Regions from separate parts of the Halobacillus sp. SY10 genome, predicted to be linked through region 1. Evidence: a T-box and tRNA genes for the amino acid it is inferred to sense, from the RefSeq annotation. Region 1 holds a T-box; the other holds one or more tRNA genes.

Region 1 (9,337 bases):
GTTTTCCTCCCCCGTGTGACAAAGGAATCACCACTGTAAATCGAGAAGGAGTATTACACAAAAGTTCATGAACTAAGTGTTCAATTAAAGCTCCCGATTGTGGAAGACTCAGTTTCGAGACTTTTGTTGGGTGGATGGGGGCTGCGGGGAATAGCTCGCTTTCCGCGGGAGCGCGGTGAGCACATTCCCCGCAGCATTAAGGGCAGCCTTACCTAGTTGAAATAATGAATGACAATTCCTGACCATGGATACGGGGTCAGGGAAACGACGATTTGCAGTGTTTTGGATCAGTCAGTAGAAAAACACACACGTTCGTGTCTCCATTCGCTTTTCATGCGGACGTTTCCCAGACCCTGTTCCCACACCATATTCGTGCAGAATCTATGGTTAAAACGACTCTATCACGGCGTGGATGAGCAGGTCTTTCATTACCGAACTTGGCAGGTTACTATTAGAGGGATTTCGAGAATCTCGTATGGTAAAGGGGCGGAGGGAAACGGTGAGACTCCTGTGGGAAGTGCGTGGTAGATGAGACCCCGCAGAGCGTTAGCACGAGGAGGCTCATCACTCGCCCACGGAAAGCGAACCTTTTCCCGGAGCCCCTAAACTCCCACAAAAGTCTCGAAATCGAGTCTTCAAGTATACTGCCATATACTTGAATAGAAAAAATGAGTGAAAGGAGGGGAGGAGATGGTGGTTGAGGAGATCATTCGAAGAATTCCTTTATTAAATGAAGGAGAAAGATTCGTATTAGGAATCGATGGTTTGAGTCGTTCAGGAAAAACGACGTTTACGGAGAAAATAAAAAAGGAACTACAGAAAAAGTCTATTCCAGTCGTAACGTATCATATCGATGATTATGTTGTGGAAAGAGAGAAGAGGTACCATACAGGATATGAACCATGGTACGAATATTACTTTCTACAATGGGATGTCAAAGCGTTAAAGAAAGACTTATTCGAAGCACTAGAGAAAGAGAGTACATTAGTTATTATGGAAGGCGTGTTTTTACAAAGGAAGGAATGGCGAAGTTTTTTTGATTTTATGGTCTATGTACAGTGTTCGAGAGAATTAAGATTCTCAAGAGAAAGTGAGGAAACGAGAAAGAAAATCGACAAATTCAAAGAACGGTACTGGAAAGCGGAAGATTACTACATAGCAACGGTCGAGCCTGAAAGACAAGCTGATTTTATTGTGAAGTCTTCTTTGTGAAAACAAAAAAGGAGAAAAGGCGCACCTCTTCTCCTTAAACGTGTTAAAAAATGAAAATCCACATAAGAATGACTGTAATGACAAACGTGATGGCGTAGATGGTCGTCAGTAACGGAATGCTCCCTGTGTCACTTCCTGCGTTTTTCAACTGCTTGGCGTCATCTTCTGGTGAAGATGTGTTTTCGGGTTTGTTTACATTTTTAGCTATAACGATCGTGCCTATCAATGCGGCTACCGAGGCAATAATGGCAAGTCCATAATAAATCGGGTACATAGGATGAGCTCCTCTCCCTTTTGTTACTTTTATTATAATAGAAGAAAGGTGGAAGTGCTAAAGTTCTCTATGTTACATATTTTCAGGTGCCTGGATCCCGAGGATGGACAAACCATCTTTTAATTGATAGTTAACGGCATAAATCAATGATAGAAGCGCTTGTTCTTCCTCACTTCCCACCACTTTTGTATGGGCGTAAAATTTATTGAAATGACGTGCGACATCTAGGATGTGTCTCGCAAGCTTGGATGGATCATATTCTTGATATGCCTTCTCAATCACTTCTGGGAAAAGACGGATGGTTTTAATCAATGGCCACGCGGCTTCTGCTTGGACGTCTGTGACAGGATGTTTGTGATCAAAGTTCCCTTTTTCTAACAAAGATACGGTACGCGCGTAGGTATATTGGATGTATGGAGCCGTATGGCCTTCAAAGGTAAGCATATCCTCCAAGGAGAATTCCACATCATTGCGACGATCGTGTTTAAGGTCGTGAAAGATGACGGCACCTACTCCTACTTGTTCCGCGACCTTTTGAGCATTCTTCAAATCAGGATTCTTTTCTTTTATATTTTTGGCTGCCTGTGAAATAGCCTCCTGGAGCGCTTGTTCAAGTAAAACGGTCTTCCCCTGGCGAGTAGACATTTTCTTGCCATCTTGAAGCATCATTCCAAAGGAGATATGTTTTAATTGATCCGCCCAGGAAAACTCTGCTTTTTTCAATACATGCTTGATCTGCTGAAAATGAAGGGTTTGCTCATGACCAACGACATAGAGTGCTTCATCAAAATCATATGTCTGCTTGCGATCAAGCGCAGCTGTTAAATCTCTCGTTGCATAAATGGTCGTGCCATTACTTTTTCGAATCAGGCAAGGAGGTAACGCTTCCTCATCGAGGCGGACGACTTGTGCGCCATCCGATTTTTCCAACAATCCTTTTTCCCGCAGCATGTCGATGGTCCCATCCATCTTGTCATTGTAGTAGGCTTCGCCACGGACCAAATCGAATGTGATGCCTAAGAGTTTATAAATCTTTTCAAACTCTTCCAGAGATACGGCTTTGAACCATTTCCACAAGGTAACAGCCTCTTCATCGTTATTCTCCAATTTCTTGAACCATTCTCTTCCTTCTTCAATCAAGGATGGATCCTCTTTCGAAGCGTGGTGAAATTTTACATACACGCGGGTCAATTCTTTAATCGGCTTCTGTTTGAGACTTTCTTCCTCGCCCCATTTAAGATAAGCGGCAAGTAGTTTCCCGAACTGTGTCCCATAGTCTCCGATATAATTGATCTTCACCGTTTCATATCCACATTTTTGTGCAAGGTTAGCGAGAGCATTTCCAATGACTGTAGACCTTAAGTGCCCCATGGAAAAAGGTTTGGCAATATTCGGAGCTGACATATCAAGAACGACGGTTTTTCCTTTTCCGAATTCGTGAGCTCCATAGGCTTCTGGATCTTGGTAAAATTGTTTCAATGTGTGTTCAGCGACAAACTTCTGATCAAGAAAGATATTGATATAGCCGCCTACTGTTTGCACTTCTTTAAATATCGGATGTTTTAAATGACTGGAAATCTCTTCAGCGATCAGATGCGGGCTTTTTTTCAATGTCTTTGCCAGCGGAAAACAAGGAAAAGCCAGGTCGCCGTGGTTTGGCTGCTTAGGAGTTTCAATCTGTTGCTGCACCCAATCTCGCTGATAATCCTCCCCAAGGATATGAGCAATTTGCAGGGCAAGTATTTGTTTTTCCATAAACGACACCTCCATAAAATAAAAAACCTCGTCTCTAAAAAAGAGACGAGGCTTGTGCTCGCGGTACCACTCTTATAGCTATCGTATAGCCACTCGATGTTGTTAACGGGGACGTCCCCGGCTTTTCCCTACTCCATGATTCAGGAAAGCTTCTCAAAAGTCCGTTTCACTACAGAAATCCTGCTCAGGCTTCCACCAACCCTGAGTCGCTGTTCTGTTTCTGGTAGCTACTCTCTTTTTCCTAGAATTTCTATATTTGAAAAGATTATAGCGGAAAGCATTCCCATTTGCAATCCCTTCCTTGCGAATATCCTGGTTTATTTAGGTGAACATACGATATAGAGGTGATTGATGATGGATTGGATTTGGAAAGCCGTTCTCATTATTATTGTAGGAACAATCATTCTACGTATTGCTGGCCGGAAGTCTATTTCTCAGATGACGTTATCACAGACGGTTATCATGATTGCAATCGGTTCCTTATTGATCCAACCTGTCGCGGGGAAAAGTATATGGGTGACGTTCGGCGTGGGGGGAGTACTTGTTCTTACACTGATGGTTATGGAATTCAGCCAGGTGAAATTCGATTTTATGGAACGTTTCCTCACAGGCAGGTCTGTTTCCATTATTGAAAACGGACAGCTGAACGAGAAGAATATTAAGAAGTTACGTTTTACCGTCGACCAACTGGAAATGAAGTTAAGGCAGAGCAACATCACATCCATTGATGACCTTAAGTCGGCGACCCTGGAACCAAACGGGCAGGTCGGGTATGAATTGAAAGAACATAAAAGGCCAGCGACAAAGCAGGATATTGATGATTTGTACCAACAAATCCTTTCGTTAAAACAGATGTTAAATCCCGATCAGGCTACACAGATCCCAACTGCAAAACCACCTGCTGAGGATTTATTTAAAGAAGTAGAAACAAAGCAGCACCAGCAGGTTCATCCTGATCGCTTGAATTAAGTTTCCATACAGGCATTTCGATCTATTCCTTGATATAATGGAGCAGAGGTGAGAAAAGTGGAATCCATAAACACCATTGAAGAACTCAATACGTTTGTTCAAGAAAAATCGCTTTCGATTGTCTATGTTTCGAGGCCGGGATGTTCGGTCTGCCATGGTTTGCTTCCGCAAGTGGAAAACTTGTTGAAGGAATATCCTGACATTGAGTCCAGGCATGTTAACGCTGATGAAGTTCCACAAGTGGCGGGAGAGTTTTCTGTCATGACGGTGCCTGCCGTTTTGATCTACTCCGAAGGGAAAGAACTATTCCGCAAAGCACGCTTTGTTCCAATCGGGGAGCTGAACCAGCAACTGGCTAAACTGAATCATTTCATTAATGAAGAATGACCATCTGTTGATTTCCTCAACAGGTGGTTTTTTCTGTTTGCATACAAAAAAATAAAGTCTGATAATTCCCTCAATTTTGCTTTCTCCGGCTTTTCTTGAAAATTCAATGCCCAAATATATGTCTGAGGCGAGATTATTTGCGATGAGAAGCGATGAAATGGAAATACCTCGCAGTGAAACCGTTTACACTAACTAATTGGCGTATATAGACCCGACTTGCCAAAAACCCCTTGAATAAGTTTTGCCCAGTGTTATGATGAAAAACGTCTTAAATAAAGCGAACAAAAAATGCGAACGGGAGAGATTAACCCAATATGATTAAACAAACGATTGCTTTTCTAGGTGCAGGCTCAATGGCTGAAGCGATGATTTCAGGCATGGTGGAATCCGGTAATATTCCAGCTGAGAACATCATCGTGACCAATAGAAGTAATCAAGAACGTTTAAACACAATCAATTATAAATATGGCGTACGCACGGTATTGAAAGATGAATTGAACTTTGCAGAAGTCGACCAGTTCATTTTGGCGATGAAGCCGAAAGATATTGATGCTGTACTTGCCGATTTGAAAGATAAATTGACAGCAAACCAAGTACTTGTTTCTGTACTTGCGGGAATCTCAACATCTTATATGGAAGAACGATTGAATGAAGGCCAGCAAGTCATCCGCGTAATGCCGAATACGTCAAGCATGCTTCGCGAATCAGCGACAGCCATTACGCCAGGGCGTTTTACGGATATGGACAATGTACTTGTTGCAAAAGAATTACTGAAATCCATTGGCGAAGTTTTCGTCATTGAAGAAGATAAAATGGACGTTTTCACAGGAATAGCGGGAAGCGGACCAGCTTACTTTTATTACTTGATGGAACACATTGAAGAAACAGGCCGTGCAGAAGGCATGGATCGTGAAACTCTTCGTGAAATCGGAGCTCAAACATTGCTTGGAGCAGCAAAAATGATGCTGGAACGCGATGAAAGCCCGACTGAATTACGTGAAAATGTAACATCACCGAACGGTACGACGGCAGCAGGGCTTAACGCTCTTGATCAGGCTGGTGGAGGTTACGCCATTTCTGAAGCAATTAAAGGAGCAGCCGGTCGTTCGAAAGAGTTAAGCAAAGAACTTGAAGGACTACTTGTAGGCAGTAAGTAAACGAAGCCAATCGACGCGAAAATGTTAAACAGGAGTGATATGTTGAGTCAAGATAAAAAAAGGGTAGTAATTAAAATAGGGAGCAGTTCCCTCACCAGCATGCACGGAGAAGTCAGCCGCCGTAAATTAGAAAAATTAGTAGATGAAGTCGTCCAACTAAAAGACGACGGCCACGAAGTTTTACTCGTATCCTCAGGAGCCGTAGCTGCAGGTTATCGTAAACTCGGTTGCCTCGAGCGCCCGAGCTCTTTACCTGAAAAGCAGGCAGCCGCATCCATTGGCCAAGGATTGTTGATGGAATCTTATTCCGATCTTTTCCTATCCCACGGTTATATGGGTTCTCAGATTCTCATTACACGTAGCGACTTCTCTGATGAAGACCGCTATAACAATGCACGTAATACGATTAATGTCCTACTCGAACGCGGCATTATTCCAATCGTCAATGAAAATGACACCATTACAATCGATCGCTTGAAATTCGGAGATAACGACACTCTTTCTGCTAAAGTTGCAGGTCTTGTCGATGCCGATCAATTGGTCATTTTATCCGACATTGATGGACTTTACGATGCAGACCCTAGAAAAAATGAGGACGCGAAACTACTTGATAAAGTCCACGAAATTACCCCGGAAATTGAAGCCGCAGCTGGTGATCCAGGTAGTGCAGTCGGAACAGGTGGCATGAAATCCAAAATTGACGCATTTAAGATTTCCATGGCATCCGGCATCTCTTCCTTCTTAGGAAAAGCCAACACACCAAACATTGTTTATGATGCTGTATACGGAAATGCAACAGGAACTTATTTCGAAACAACGACAGATGCCGAAAACCTTGATCAGAAGAAACAGTGGATTGCGTTCAACTCTGGACCGGAAGGCGAAGTCATTATCGACCATCGCGCGAAAGAATCAATCGTTGATATGAAGAAGAGTCTTCTACCGATGAACGTTCACCATGTAAAGGGACGTTTTGAAAAAGGTGCCGTTGTCCGCATTCACGACCTGGACGGAGACGAAATTGGATTAGGCGTTGTTAATTATTCTTCAGATGAAATGGAAGAAATGATCAGCCTGACTGAACCTGAACTTGAATCATATGAACAAGCAGCCATTGAACGTAAAGATTTTGTCTGCCACTTAGATGTTGCCCTGCCCGTAGGTGTTTAAAATTTAATCAAGGAGGTCTTTGATGACACTAACAACAAATGTGAACGTTGAAGCACAAGCAATGGAAGCGAAGAAAGCTTCGAAAAAATTGATGATTCTTTCTGAAGAAGAAAAGAACCAGGCGCTTAATCATTTAGCCGATGTACTTGAACGTGAATACGAGACCATTCTAGCGGCCAACGAGAAAGATTTGGCGAATGGTCGTGAAAAAGGCTTCACCGATGCATTTATGGACCGTCTATCCCTTTCTAAAGAGCGTGTAGCTGAGTTTGCCCAAGGGTTACGCGATGTTTCCAAACTAGAAGATCCAACAGGTCAAGTGGTGACGGATTGGACGCTTGAAAATGGCCTGCAAGTTGAAAAAGTAACCGTACCTTTAGGTGTTATCGGTATGATTTACGAAGCTCGTCCGAACGTGACTGTTGATGCGACTGGTCTAGCTTTGAAATCCGGTAATGCGATTGTTCTAAAAGGTGGATCTTCTGCAATCAACTCGAACCAGGCGATTGTTGAAGTGATGCACCGTGGTCTAGAAGAAACGAAGATCCCGAAAGAAGCGGTACAATTCATCGCATCCACAGACCGCGCAGCAACAAATGAACTTTTCAAAATGAAAGAACACATCGATGTGCTTATCCCACGTGGTGGCGGCAAATTGATCCAGGCTGTTGTTGAGAACGCAACAGTACCTGTACTTGAAACAGGTGTTGGAAACTGCCACATCTATGTCGATAAGCATGCAGACGTTGAAAAAGCGATCAACATTCTCGTGAACGCGAAAACAGACCGCCCGGCGGTATGTAACGCTGCCGAAACACTCGTTGTCCACAAAGAGTGGTTGAGTGAGCATAAAGATGCGCTCATCGCTGCATTGAAAGAAAACAACATTGCTGTGCACGGCGATGAGTATATCCTGGATATCATCCCAGGCTCTGTACTTGCCGGTGAAGAAGACTGGGCGAACGAATACTTGAGCACAGATATCGCCGTGAAAGCTGTAGACGATCTAACCGATGCGATTGCACACATCGAAACGTACGGCACGAAACACTCAGAAGCGATTGTGACAGAAGATGCAGAATCAGCAGAGACATTCTTTGCACTTGTGGATGCTGCTGCTCTTTATCACAATGCATCCACACGTTTCACGGACGGTGGGGCGCTAGGCTTCGGAGCTGAAATCGGTATTTCCACACAAAAATTGCATGCCCGTGGCCCAATGGGACTTCCTGCACTAACGACAGTGAAGTTCTTGATGAAGGGTACCGGCCAAATTCGATAAGCTTTTTAGCGGAAGGGAAACTCTCAGGGGTTTCCCTTCTTTTTTTGCTGAGGAGATGAGGCGAGGGTGTCGAATACTTAATTAACGTTGTCGAATTCTTAAATAGCGCTGTCGAATTCTTAATTATCTTTGTAGAATACTCAAATAACCAAGTCGAATTCTAAAATAACAGCTTAATGATATATTTTCTATTCCTAGTACGCCCGAAATTAGGAGTACAGCATTCATTCAAAAGCTTTCTTGCAATATATTCTGTTTTAACTCCAGCAATTTTCCTGAATTCTGCATTTGTAATAGTATCACCGATCAGCAATTGATGATCTCTCAACAAATGTAAATGCGCATCCTTTGATTTCGATCCACACCGTCCGCAAAGCCAGTGATCACGACGGCGAATCATACCAAGTAAGCGGCACGAGGGACAAGGGGCTCCCCCAATGAGCTCATCTTTAGAGATCCCATATTGTTTCATGACATCCGAATCGTAGGGGGTATACTCTGATTTAATCTGTGCTGAGAATTCGTTCAAGTAATCGTCAGACCACACATCCTCTCCTTTGAAACCTTCCATGAATGCTGTCAGATGAGTAGGGAGCTGTTTCACTAGAAGGACTCTTTTTCTTTTGTTACGATCTTCTCCTTGAAATGTAAGGGAGGCATTTGAGTTAGCGATGACAATGAAGGAGTAGATGGGGATGGAGGGAAAGCCAGACCTCTGGATCCAGCGCTGCAACTGGAATTTCTGTAGTTCTACTTGTACAAAGGGGTCCTGAAATATTTCGCTTTTTCCTTCTGTCATTCTAATGAGTTTCCTGTGATCAAGGTCAAATTGGAGCTCTCCTTTGTAGTTCTTCACCTCTAGAATGACCAAGCATTTCTGTGAAAGGAGGAGAGCATCAATTTGAAAAGGTTGGATACCATCGTGAAGCCTGATGTCCTGTATGCTTTTTCCAGGCAGGTATTTCATGTAATGATCCGCTGTTGATTCGCCAAAATGCCCAGCAGACAAGCGCCCTAGATGGTTTGCTATTTCTTCTCGGAAGGGATGATGGATGGAAATTCTATTAAAGAGAGATTCGAGCTTTGCAATTTCCAGTGTTTTTTGTCGAGACATAATCAGACTCCTTTTAC
Region 2 (9,337 bases), 2.2 Mb from region 1:
ATATCCACCTTGCCTGCAGCACGACGACAGACCTTGTAGACCGAATGGAAAAGAATGAGCTTGTAGAGAGAGTTCGTGACCCTAAAGACCGTCGTGTTGTCCGTATTCATGTCTTGGAAAAGGGAGAGAAAATCATCCATGAGGTGATTGAGAAACGGCAGAATTACCTCGAAGAAGTCTTGAAGGGCGTGCCGGAAGAGGATGTAGAAACACTCAACCGCTTACTCCACGTTCTTCATGAAAACATGAAAGAGACAGACAAGGAAACAGACAACTAAGAGATAAAAGAGGGATGCGAATTGAAACAACCGATAGGAGTCATAGATTCAGGCGTGGGCGGTTTAACGGTGGCAAGAGAGTTGATGCGGCAATTACCGAAAGAGACTTTTCTTTATCTAGGCGATACAAAAAGGTGTCCGTATGGTCCTCGCTCAGAGGAGGAAGTTCGAGCATTCACATGGCAAATGGTCAATTTCTTATTAGAGAAAAACATTAAGATGTTGGTGATTGCCTGTAATACAGCCACGGCCTATACGCTTACAGAACTTCAGGAGACGCTGAATATTCCTGTTATCGGTGTCATTGAACCCGGTGCACGTGCAGCGATTAAATTCAGTCGTAATAAACGAATTGGTGTGATCGGGACGGAAGGAACGATTGAAAGTAAAGCCTATCCGAATGCACTCGTAGCGATTGATCAAAACATCCGGGTCAATGGACTCGCCTGTCCTCCTTTTGTACCTATGGTGGAAGACGGAATTCTATCCGGACCAAAAGCTGAAGGAATCGTTTCCAATACCTTGCAGCCTCTGAAAGAAATGAATCATATCGACACCCTTATTTTAGGGTGTACCCACTATCCATTGATTAAGGATCTCGTGCAAAATGAGATGGGAAATCATATTCAAGTGATTAGTTCTGGTGAAGAAACGGCAAGGGAAGCTAGTTTGATCCTTGCTTACCATAAGCTTTTAGAAAAAGGGAACGCTTCTCCTGTTCATGAATTTTATACGACGGGGGATATCGAAAAGTTCCGCCTGGTCGCAAACAGTTGGTTTGAGGAACCCGTACAAATTCTTAAATCTGTTCGAATTGAACATGTTCCGAGCTCTGCTTACTAAAGCAGAGCTTTTTTAGAGTTTGTTATGTGAAATTGTGATCAAAAAGCCTGGCACCTCACAGAAATTTACCGGTGCCTGTCACTACTTTTAGAGCTAGGGTGCCAGGCACCGGTATACCATTTCGAGTGCCTGGCACAGATATTAAAAGTCAAAGATGAACCAGCCGGTGTTCACTTTTTTAAATAGAAGTCTCATTTTCATTCATAAAATTCTCTGGTCTAATCCTTCAGGGGGCTCGTATATATGGTAGTACAATCTATCTCAGGAGGGAAAACTATGAAGAATTACGGCTACAAACCCTTCATACTCGCGGTTTTATTACTGCTGAGTGTAGGGTTACTTTCAGGCTGCCTTTTTGAAGGAGAGCAATCATTAGAGAAAATGGATACACCTGAAGAGGCGGTTACAACAACGCCAGATCCGAGTAGTGATGAACCTCAACCTGAAGGAGAAGGTGAAAATACAGAAGGGGAAGAAGGAGAAGGGACAGAAGGAACAGAAGGTGATGCTTCTTCAGCCACAGTCGCTCGTGAAGTGTATTTAATGGACGCGAACGGCATGGTTGCCCCACAGACACTAGAACTGCCAGCCTCAGAAGAGGTGGCGACACAGGCGCTTGAGTATATGGTAAAAGATGGTCCTGTGACGAACTTACTGCCAAATGGTTTTGAAGCGGTTCTCCCTGCTGGAACAGAAATTCTTGGAGTTAACGCCAAAGAGGATGGAACGCTTGTTGTAGATGTGTCGGAAGAATTCAAAAATTATGCGGCTGAAGATGAAGAGAAAATTTTACAAGCCATGACCTATACACTGACTCAGTTCGAAAATGTGAAACGAATTAAGCTTTGGATCAACGGTCACGAACAGCAAGTGATGCCTGTCGACGGGACCCCGATTTCTAAAGGGGTCTCCCGTGCTGATGGGATCAACCACAGTGTCGGTAACAACACAGATATTATGAACAGTGAAGCGGTGACGGTTTATTTCCCTGCCCAAAATGGGGAACAGGTTTATCAAGTTCCGGTGACCACTCGTGTAGCTAAAGGAAGTGACGAATATACCGCGATGGTACAGGCGTTATTGGAAGGTCCTGAACTCGGAAGTGCACTAATGAATCCTTTTAATGAAGGAGCGGAATTGGTCAACTCTAAGCTTGAAAACGGAGTGCTGACGGTTTCCTTCAATGAAAACATACTGACGAGTGTGGAGGAGCAGCCATCCTTATCTGATGCGGCGTTAGCGAGTCTTGTTATGAGCCTTACTGATCAAGCAGATATTGAATCAGTCGAAGTCCATGTAGATGGAACGGAGCATGTGTTCAATGAAGCTGGAGAGCCATTGGCTGAACCAGTTACAAGACAGGATATCAATGGCGCTGAAGCCATGTAGTCACAAAGTATAGTCAAGAAGCGCTTCAAAAGTGAAAAGCTTTTGAGGCGCTTTTCCATTTGAGCTTTAACTACCTCACGCATGTAATTTGTGTTAAGATGGGCAAGGATAATGGTGTAGGTAAAAGGAGGTCGTTACTGATGAGAAATGATCATCGGGAAGTCAACGAACTAAGAAAAGTAACAATCGAAATGGATTATGTGAAGCATCCAGAAGGGTCCGTGCTGATCAGTTTTGGAGATACGAAAGTAATTTGTAATGCCAGCGTAGAGGATCGTGTACCTCCTTTTTTACGTGGACAAGGAAAGGGCTGGATTACAGCTGAATATGCAATGCTGCCTCGTGCAACCGAACAAAGAAATATACGTGAGTCGTCAAAAGGAAAAGTTTCTGGGCGTACGATGGAAATCCAACGTTTGATCGGACGTTCTCTCCGGGCCGTTGTTGAATTAGATAAAATCGGCGAACGTACCATTTGGGTCGATTGTGATGTGATCCAGGCTGACGGAGGAACACGCACAGCTTCCATAACTGGTGCATTCGTTGCTGTCGTTATTGCCTTAGGCAAATTAGTGAATAAAAAAACGATCAAAGAGCTGCCTATAACAGATTTCTTAACTGCTATCTCTGTAGGTGTATTGCCTGATGGAAATGAGATCCTGGACCTTTGTTACGAAGAAGACAGCAAAGCACAGGTGGATATGAACGTCATCATGACTGGAAATGGTGAATTTGTTGAATTACAGGGAACTGGAGAAGAAGCAACATTCTCCATGCAGCAGCTGCAAAAGATGTTGTCCCTCGCTGAGGAAGGCGTTACAGATCTAATCAAACTCCAGGAAGAAGCAATCGGAGAATGGTCAGACGTCATCCGTACAAAAGCGGAGGCGGCTAAGTAAAATGAAGGAACTAATAGTGGCGACGAAGAACCCAGGTAAAGTAAATGAGTTCCGCCAGATGTTTTCCAAGTACGACATTTCTGTAAAATCCCTATTAGATATTGATCGTTCCATAGACATAGAAGAAACAGGATCGACATTTGAAGAAAATGCGGTCATTAAAGCGGAAGCGATGGCAGAGCATTTTGAAGTTCCTGTGGTGGCTGACGATTCAGGTTTGGAAGTCGATGCATTGAATGGGGAACCGGGCGTTTATTCCGCCCGCTATGCAGGAATAGAAAAAGATGACGGCAAAAATACAGAAAAACTCTTAAAACAACTCTATGGCGTACCCGAAGAAAAGAGAACAGCACGCTTCGTATGTGCTGTAGCAGTTGCGAGGCCAGGAGAAAACACATTTGTTAGAAGAGGAACGTGTGAAGGCGTTATTGCTACCGAACCTCAAGGCACAAATGGTTTCGGTTATGATCCTGTATTCATACCGGAAGGGTCTTCCCGTACGATGGCTGAACACTCCTCTGAAGAGAAGAACGCAATCAGCCACCGTCACCACGCCATACAACAAATTGAAGAGTGGTTGAAAACTCAAAGCTAATCGAGGTGAGTCGTATGCCGAAAGTTTTAATTGTGAGTGATACCCATGGTTTAAAAAACGAAGTGATGGAAATCAAAGAGAGACATCAGGATGTCGATGCCATGATTCATTGCGGAGATTCTGAACTCGCTTATGATGCTGAAGAGCTTGAAGGCTTCACATATGCAAAAGGGAACTGTGATTTCGAACCAGAAATGGAGGAAGAGCAAACCCTTCAGGTAGGAGAAGTGAGGTTTTTGGTAGTTCATGGACATCTGCATCAGATCAAGTCAACGTTGATGCCCCTCTCTTATCGTGCAGAAGAAGTCGGTGCCCAAGTCGCCTGCTTCGGCCATTCTCATTTAGCAGGAGCAGAAAAAGTTGGCGACACACTTTTCATCAACCCAGGAAGCGCAAGGCTCCCGAGGGATCGAGAGGAACCGACTTATGCGATTATGGAATGGGAAGATATCAATGACATACACTTACAATTTTATCATGTGAATGGCGAACCTATGCCTGACTTACACATGACAACAGCACTTGCAGCGAAGAATTAATTTCTTTGCTGCAACCTGTTGACATTTCCCCGTATTCTTAATATAATAATTCTTGTCCGCTTCACAAGACAACAACAAAAACTTGTTTTCTTATAAACTAACTTTTTGATTATGCGGGTGTAGTTTAATGGTAAAACCTCAGCCTTCCAAGCTGATGACGAGGGTTCGATTCCCTTCACCCGCTCCATCACATATTTTAAACTTTAATGAGTATGTCCCAGTAGCTCAGCTGGATAGAGCATGATCGAATATACTTCGAAGCGATACTTCAACGTACCGATTTCAAAGCATCTTGAATTCACCCAAGAAATCGGGACGACAGCCGACAAAAGTTTGCACACTCAACTACATACTATTACATGTCCCAGTAGCTCAGCTGGATAGAGCAACAGCCTTCTAAGCTGTGGGTCGGGAGTTCGAATCTCTCCTGGGACGCTAAATGAAAAAAAGCTGCTACCTTTGCAAATGTAAAGGTAGCAGCTTTTTTATTCAAAATGTATAATAAACAGTGGAGTTCCTCTTTAGAAATAAGTAACAGAGAAAGCTTACAGTCCCAAACAATTTTAATATTGTAAGAGGGGAAGAAAGAAGAAACCCTTGGTAATTTTATATGAATCAGCTCTTTAGTCGTGTACTCAAAATTCTAATGGTAGGAAAGTGTTCCACTCTATCAATGGAACTCAAGCGTATGTAATTAAGTTCATGAATTCTAAGTGGATTATTGTTTTATATAACGAAGGAAGCGCCCTAAAAACAGGACGCTTCTTTTTTGTACCAAGAAGTTCATAAGAAGCGTTTCTTAATTTCTGGTGAAGGCAGTTCACAGGCTTCCAGTTTACCGAACCATTTGTAACGATTTTTAGCTATGAGATTGTAAGCCCGATCCCTTATCTTGTTAGGGACAATAATCAAGGCAAACCCGACCTTCCAAAAACCCTTCAAGGACTTACTTATTCTCAACGCAGCCGAGGATTGAAGGTAAGACTTTGAACCTTCAATCAGGACGATACTGTCCACTTCATTTGGAATTTTATATTTCATCATAAACGATTGTCCGACTTCGCTTTGTTGAGAAGCGAATTTGAAACGTCCTTTAGGATCTCTTTTAATAATGAACTGCACGCTTTGAATGCAAAAATTACATTCCCCGTCAAACAGGACAATCCGTTCCATATTCAATCACCTCTACAAACATTTTATCATGTTTAGTATCAGAGGCTCTAAAAAAGATTTGCCCAAGGGGAGGCACATATCATGTCTTCTTCATACGCTATGGTGTAGAGGAGTGATTCGTTTGATAGCCTTCGCTTATATCCTAATTGGTGTGTTTTTTTGCTTCCAACAAAAAGAACCGATAGACCAGAGTAGAGAAGAGCGGTCCTTATATATGTTTGTGTTATTAGGGTGGGTCATTCTTTGGCCGTTATTCTTATTCCATTTATTACTTAAAGGTAAATAAAGGATAGAGAACATGGTTTTAACTCACATACGTGGTCCTTCTCCCGCACACAATAGAAATGGCTATTAAGCCAAGCGATTTGAGGAGTGATCAGGATGGAGAAGAAGAATGTTCAGTGGTTGCCGATTGTCGCTTCTATCGGAATCGGTGCTGCCACCTACAGCATGATGACTGGTCAGGCAGGGCAGTTGCAGAACGTTATCCCAAGCATTGCTAAAATGTCTGGACAACGTCAAAGCAACCCAACCTCTAATCAATAAAAGAAAGGGTGTGCTTTTTCAGCACACCCTTTCTGTATTCCTCTATAATAACGTTCCCATTTCGAGCGAACGCTTGATGTCGATTCATGTAAGTTGGAGATTTTCTTTAGGCAATTCCATAGATCGCTTATCAATTTCTTTCGTCAATAAGTGGACGAATTCATCATCTAATTGAAGTTTCACGGACTCTATGTACGTTTCCAGCAATGTTTGATCATCTAGCAATGACAAAACGATACATCCCCTTAAATTTAATAATTCGGTGAAATTTTATTCACATTTATTTATTTTAGCAAAAAAAACGAAATCATCATGAGTATAAAGTCCTGTTTTTTGCTAATATGAAGCAAATTTGGATATTATATTGAGATAAAGTTCACGAATGCTTTTTGGAAGTGTTTTTTTGTGTCTGTCCATAACGAATGATGACGAATTTCCCTTTTAATTCAGATACAAAAGTGTTTTCTTTGTGTTTGTTGTGAATATACTTTAGTATATCCTAATAAGCTGAATGAATAGAGGTTTGAAAAATATACAATAAGGTTAAAATGAAGGAAGTATAAACTCTAGGGAAGGGTGTCTTATGGAAAATAAAAACGGGAACTTAGTGATGTTCCCAAAATGGAAAACCGCTCTGGAACGAGTGGGGTTGGAAGCATTGAAGGAAAAAAGGTATAAAGATGCTTCAGAAGCCTTGGAGCCCCTTGTTGAGTATGGCGTTGCAAATGCGGATGTCATTACAGGACTTCTGATGAGTTGGATTGAACTTGGATTGTTCGATGAAGCAGAAGAATTATGTCAAAAGCAAATGAAGGAAGATTACGAACAGTACTATCATTATTTACATATCTATATCACCATCTTATTTCAAAGTAACCAGTATGAAGAAATCATTAATCTTTTGGAAGAAGTGTTCGAATCAGAGGATATTTCTCATCAAAGCCGTACTCAACTCTGGCAGATGTTTGAGGTGAGCCGGAAACTTTTGGAAGATCGTCATAAAGAAGAGGGTACGAAGTATTTTGATGAATTTAAGCATGCATTGGATTCAGATGATATACATAAGCAGTGGCAAGCGATTGATCAATTGAAAAAACAATCCCCTGACCTTTTTGCAGATGAGTTTCAACGCGTCTTAATGAACGAAACGGTCCACCCGATCATTAAATCTTCCATTTTAGAATGGTTCAGAGATGCAGGTTGGAGTCAGGAGCTCACCATTAAGAAATTTGGCCAAACATCTACTGTCGTCCCTTCGGATTTAACACAGCTTCATTCTGATTACATCATTAGACAGATTCAAATGAGGCTCGGTCAAATTGAACAAAACAACCCGACGATGTATGAGATGATTAATCGTCTTTTATATCATTATTGCTATGTACGATATCCAATATTTCCTAATGAAAAGGAAGTCCCGATTCTTGTCGAAGCCCTTAAACAATTAGGGCATGAATATTTACAGCTTCCATTGTCTGTGAATGAAGAATTGGAAAACGTAGAGAAGTACAAATCTGAAATCGAACTATGTGAACAGCATTACGTATTGATCGTTGGGGAATAAATGAAAAAGGTCACGTCTTGAAAGGCTGTAGGATTATGTTATAATGTAGTGGTTGCAAACGAGATTCGTATGTAAAAAGAGTCATAGAATCATCAGATCATCGTCTTCGGACGAAAATGAATGAATAGATGTTGGAGGGAATTTTTTATGTCAGCAAAATGGGAAAAGCAAGAAGGCAATCAGGGGACTTTGACTGTAGAAGTACCTGCAAGTGAGTTCGATAAAGCACTTGACCAAGCCTTCAAAAAAGTAGTTCAACAGGTACAGGTACCTGGTTTCCGTAAAGGTAAAGTACCTCGTAAACTTTTCGAACAGCGTTTCGGAGTGGAGTCTCTTTATCAGGATGCCCTTGATATTGTTCTTCCACAAGCTTACACAGAAGCTGTAGAAGAAACAGGAATCGAACCTGTCGATCGTCCAGAAGTAGACGTGAAACAAATCGAAAAAGGCCAAGACCTAGTATTCACAGCAGAAGTTACTGTGAAGCCTGAAGTTAAGCTTGGCGATTACAAAGGCCTTGTCGTAGAAGAGCAAGATACTGAAGTATCAGATGAAGATGTTGAAAACGAACTGAAGCAAATGCAAGAGCGTCAAGCAGAGCTCGTCGTTAAAGAAGATGCAGCTGTTGAAAATGGCGACACAGTCGTTATGGATTTCGAAGGTTTCGTTGATGGCGAAGCATTCGAAGGCGGACAGGCAGACAACTACTCCCTAGAAATTGGTTCTGGCTCCTTCATCCCAGGTTTCGAAGAACAGCTAGTTGGTAAGAAAGCAGGAGAAGAAACAGACGTTGAAGTAACTTTCCCTGAAGAATACCACGCGGAAGATCTAGCTGGTAAATCTGCAACATTCAAAGTCAAGATTCACGAAGTAAAAGGAAAAGAACTTCCTGAGCTTGATGATGAATTCGCGAAAGATGTCGACGAAGATGTCGAGTCTCTTGAAGAACTGAAGACGAAAACTCGCGAGCGTTTGGAAGAGCAGAAGAAGACAGATGCTGAAAACAGCAAGCGTGACACGCTTGTAACGCAGGCATCTGAAAATGCAGAAGTTGAAATTCCTGATGCTATGGTGGATACAGAGCTTGACCGCATGGTTCAAGAATTCGAACAACGCCTTCAAATGCAAGGCATGACAAAAGACATGTACTTCCAATTCACTGGTCAAGACGAAGATGCCCTTCGTGAGCAAATGAAAGAAGATGCAGCGAAGCGTGTGAAAACGAACCTGACTCTTGAAGCAATCGCAGAGGCAGAAAATGTTGAAGCTTCTGAAGAAGATGTGAATGCTGAACTTGAGAACATGGCGTCCATGTATCAAACAGACGTTGCTCAATTGACGCAAATGCTTGGTGGAAATACAGATATGATCAAAGAAGACCTTAAAGTCCGTAAAGCCATTGATGTTCTAGTTGCAAATTCCAAAGCTGAATAATAAACTAAGAAGACAAGGTGCATGATCGTACCTTGTCTTCTCATATATTTCTATATTATAGAGTATAGAGGTAGAGA

What was found. The T-box of region 1 lies ahead of argS (arginine--tRNA ligase). A T-box ahead of a tRNA ligase gene usually reads a tRNA of that ligase, here a tRNA-Arg.
Region 2: it encodes a tRNA-Arg, which carries the amino acid that the T-box ahead of argS (arginine--tRNA ligase) is inferred to sense. The anticodon was not compared.

What each region holds. Positions count from the first base shown of each region.
Region 1 is NZ_CP174345.1:834,168-843,504, forward strand. It holds gene ACJA3J_RS04190 (AAA family ATPase) at 691-1,212, shown strand; gene ACJA3J_RS04195 (hypothetical protein) at 1,256-1,486, opposite strand; gene argS (arginine--tRNA ligase) at 1,559-3,241, opposite strand; T-box leader at 3,280-3,493, opposite strand; gene ACJA3J_RS04205 (DUF421 domain-containing protein) at 3,596-4,210, shown strand; gene ACJA3J_RS04210 (thioredoxin family protein) at 4,268-4,597, shown strand; gene proC (pyrroline-5-carboxylate reductase) at 4,912-5,754, shown strand; gene proB (glutamate 5-kinase) at 5,794-6,924, shown strand; gene ACJA3J_RS04225 (glutamate-5-semialdehyde dehydrogenase) at 6,947-8,206, shown strand; gene ACJA3J_RS04230 (nuclease-related domain-containing protein) at 8,367-9,320, opposite strand.
Region 2 is NZ_CP174345.1:2,994,771-3,004,107, reverse strand. It holds gene ACJA3J_RS15485 (MarR family winged helix-turn-helix transcriptional regulator) at 1-278, shown strand, start outside; gene racE (glutamate racemase) at 300-1,121, shown strand; gene ACJA3J_RS15475 (GerMN domain-containing protein) at 1,398-2,510, shown strand; gene rph (ribonuclease PH) at 2,651-3,409, shown strand; gene ACJA3J_RS15465 (XTP/dITP diphosphatase) at 3,411-4,004, shown strand; gene ACJA3J_RS15460 (metallophosphoesterase) at 4,019-4,543, shown strand; tRNA gene ACJA3J_RS15455 (tRNA-Gly) at 4,657-4,730, shown strand; tRNA gene ACJA3J_RS15450 (tRNA-Arg) at 4,905-4,978, shown strand; gene ACJA3J_RS15445 (thiol-disulfide oxidoreductase DCC family protein) at 5,327-5,716, opposite strand; gene ACJA3J_RS15440 (hypothetical protein) at 6,098-6,262, shown strand; gene sda (sporulation histidine kinase inhibitor Sda) at 6,347-6,493, opposite strand; gene ACJA3J_RS15430 (tetratricopeptide repeat protein) at 6,846-7,826, shown strand; gene tig (trigger factor) at 7,974-9,260, shown strand.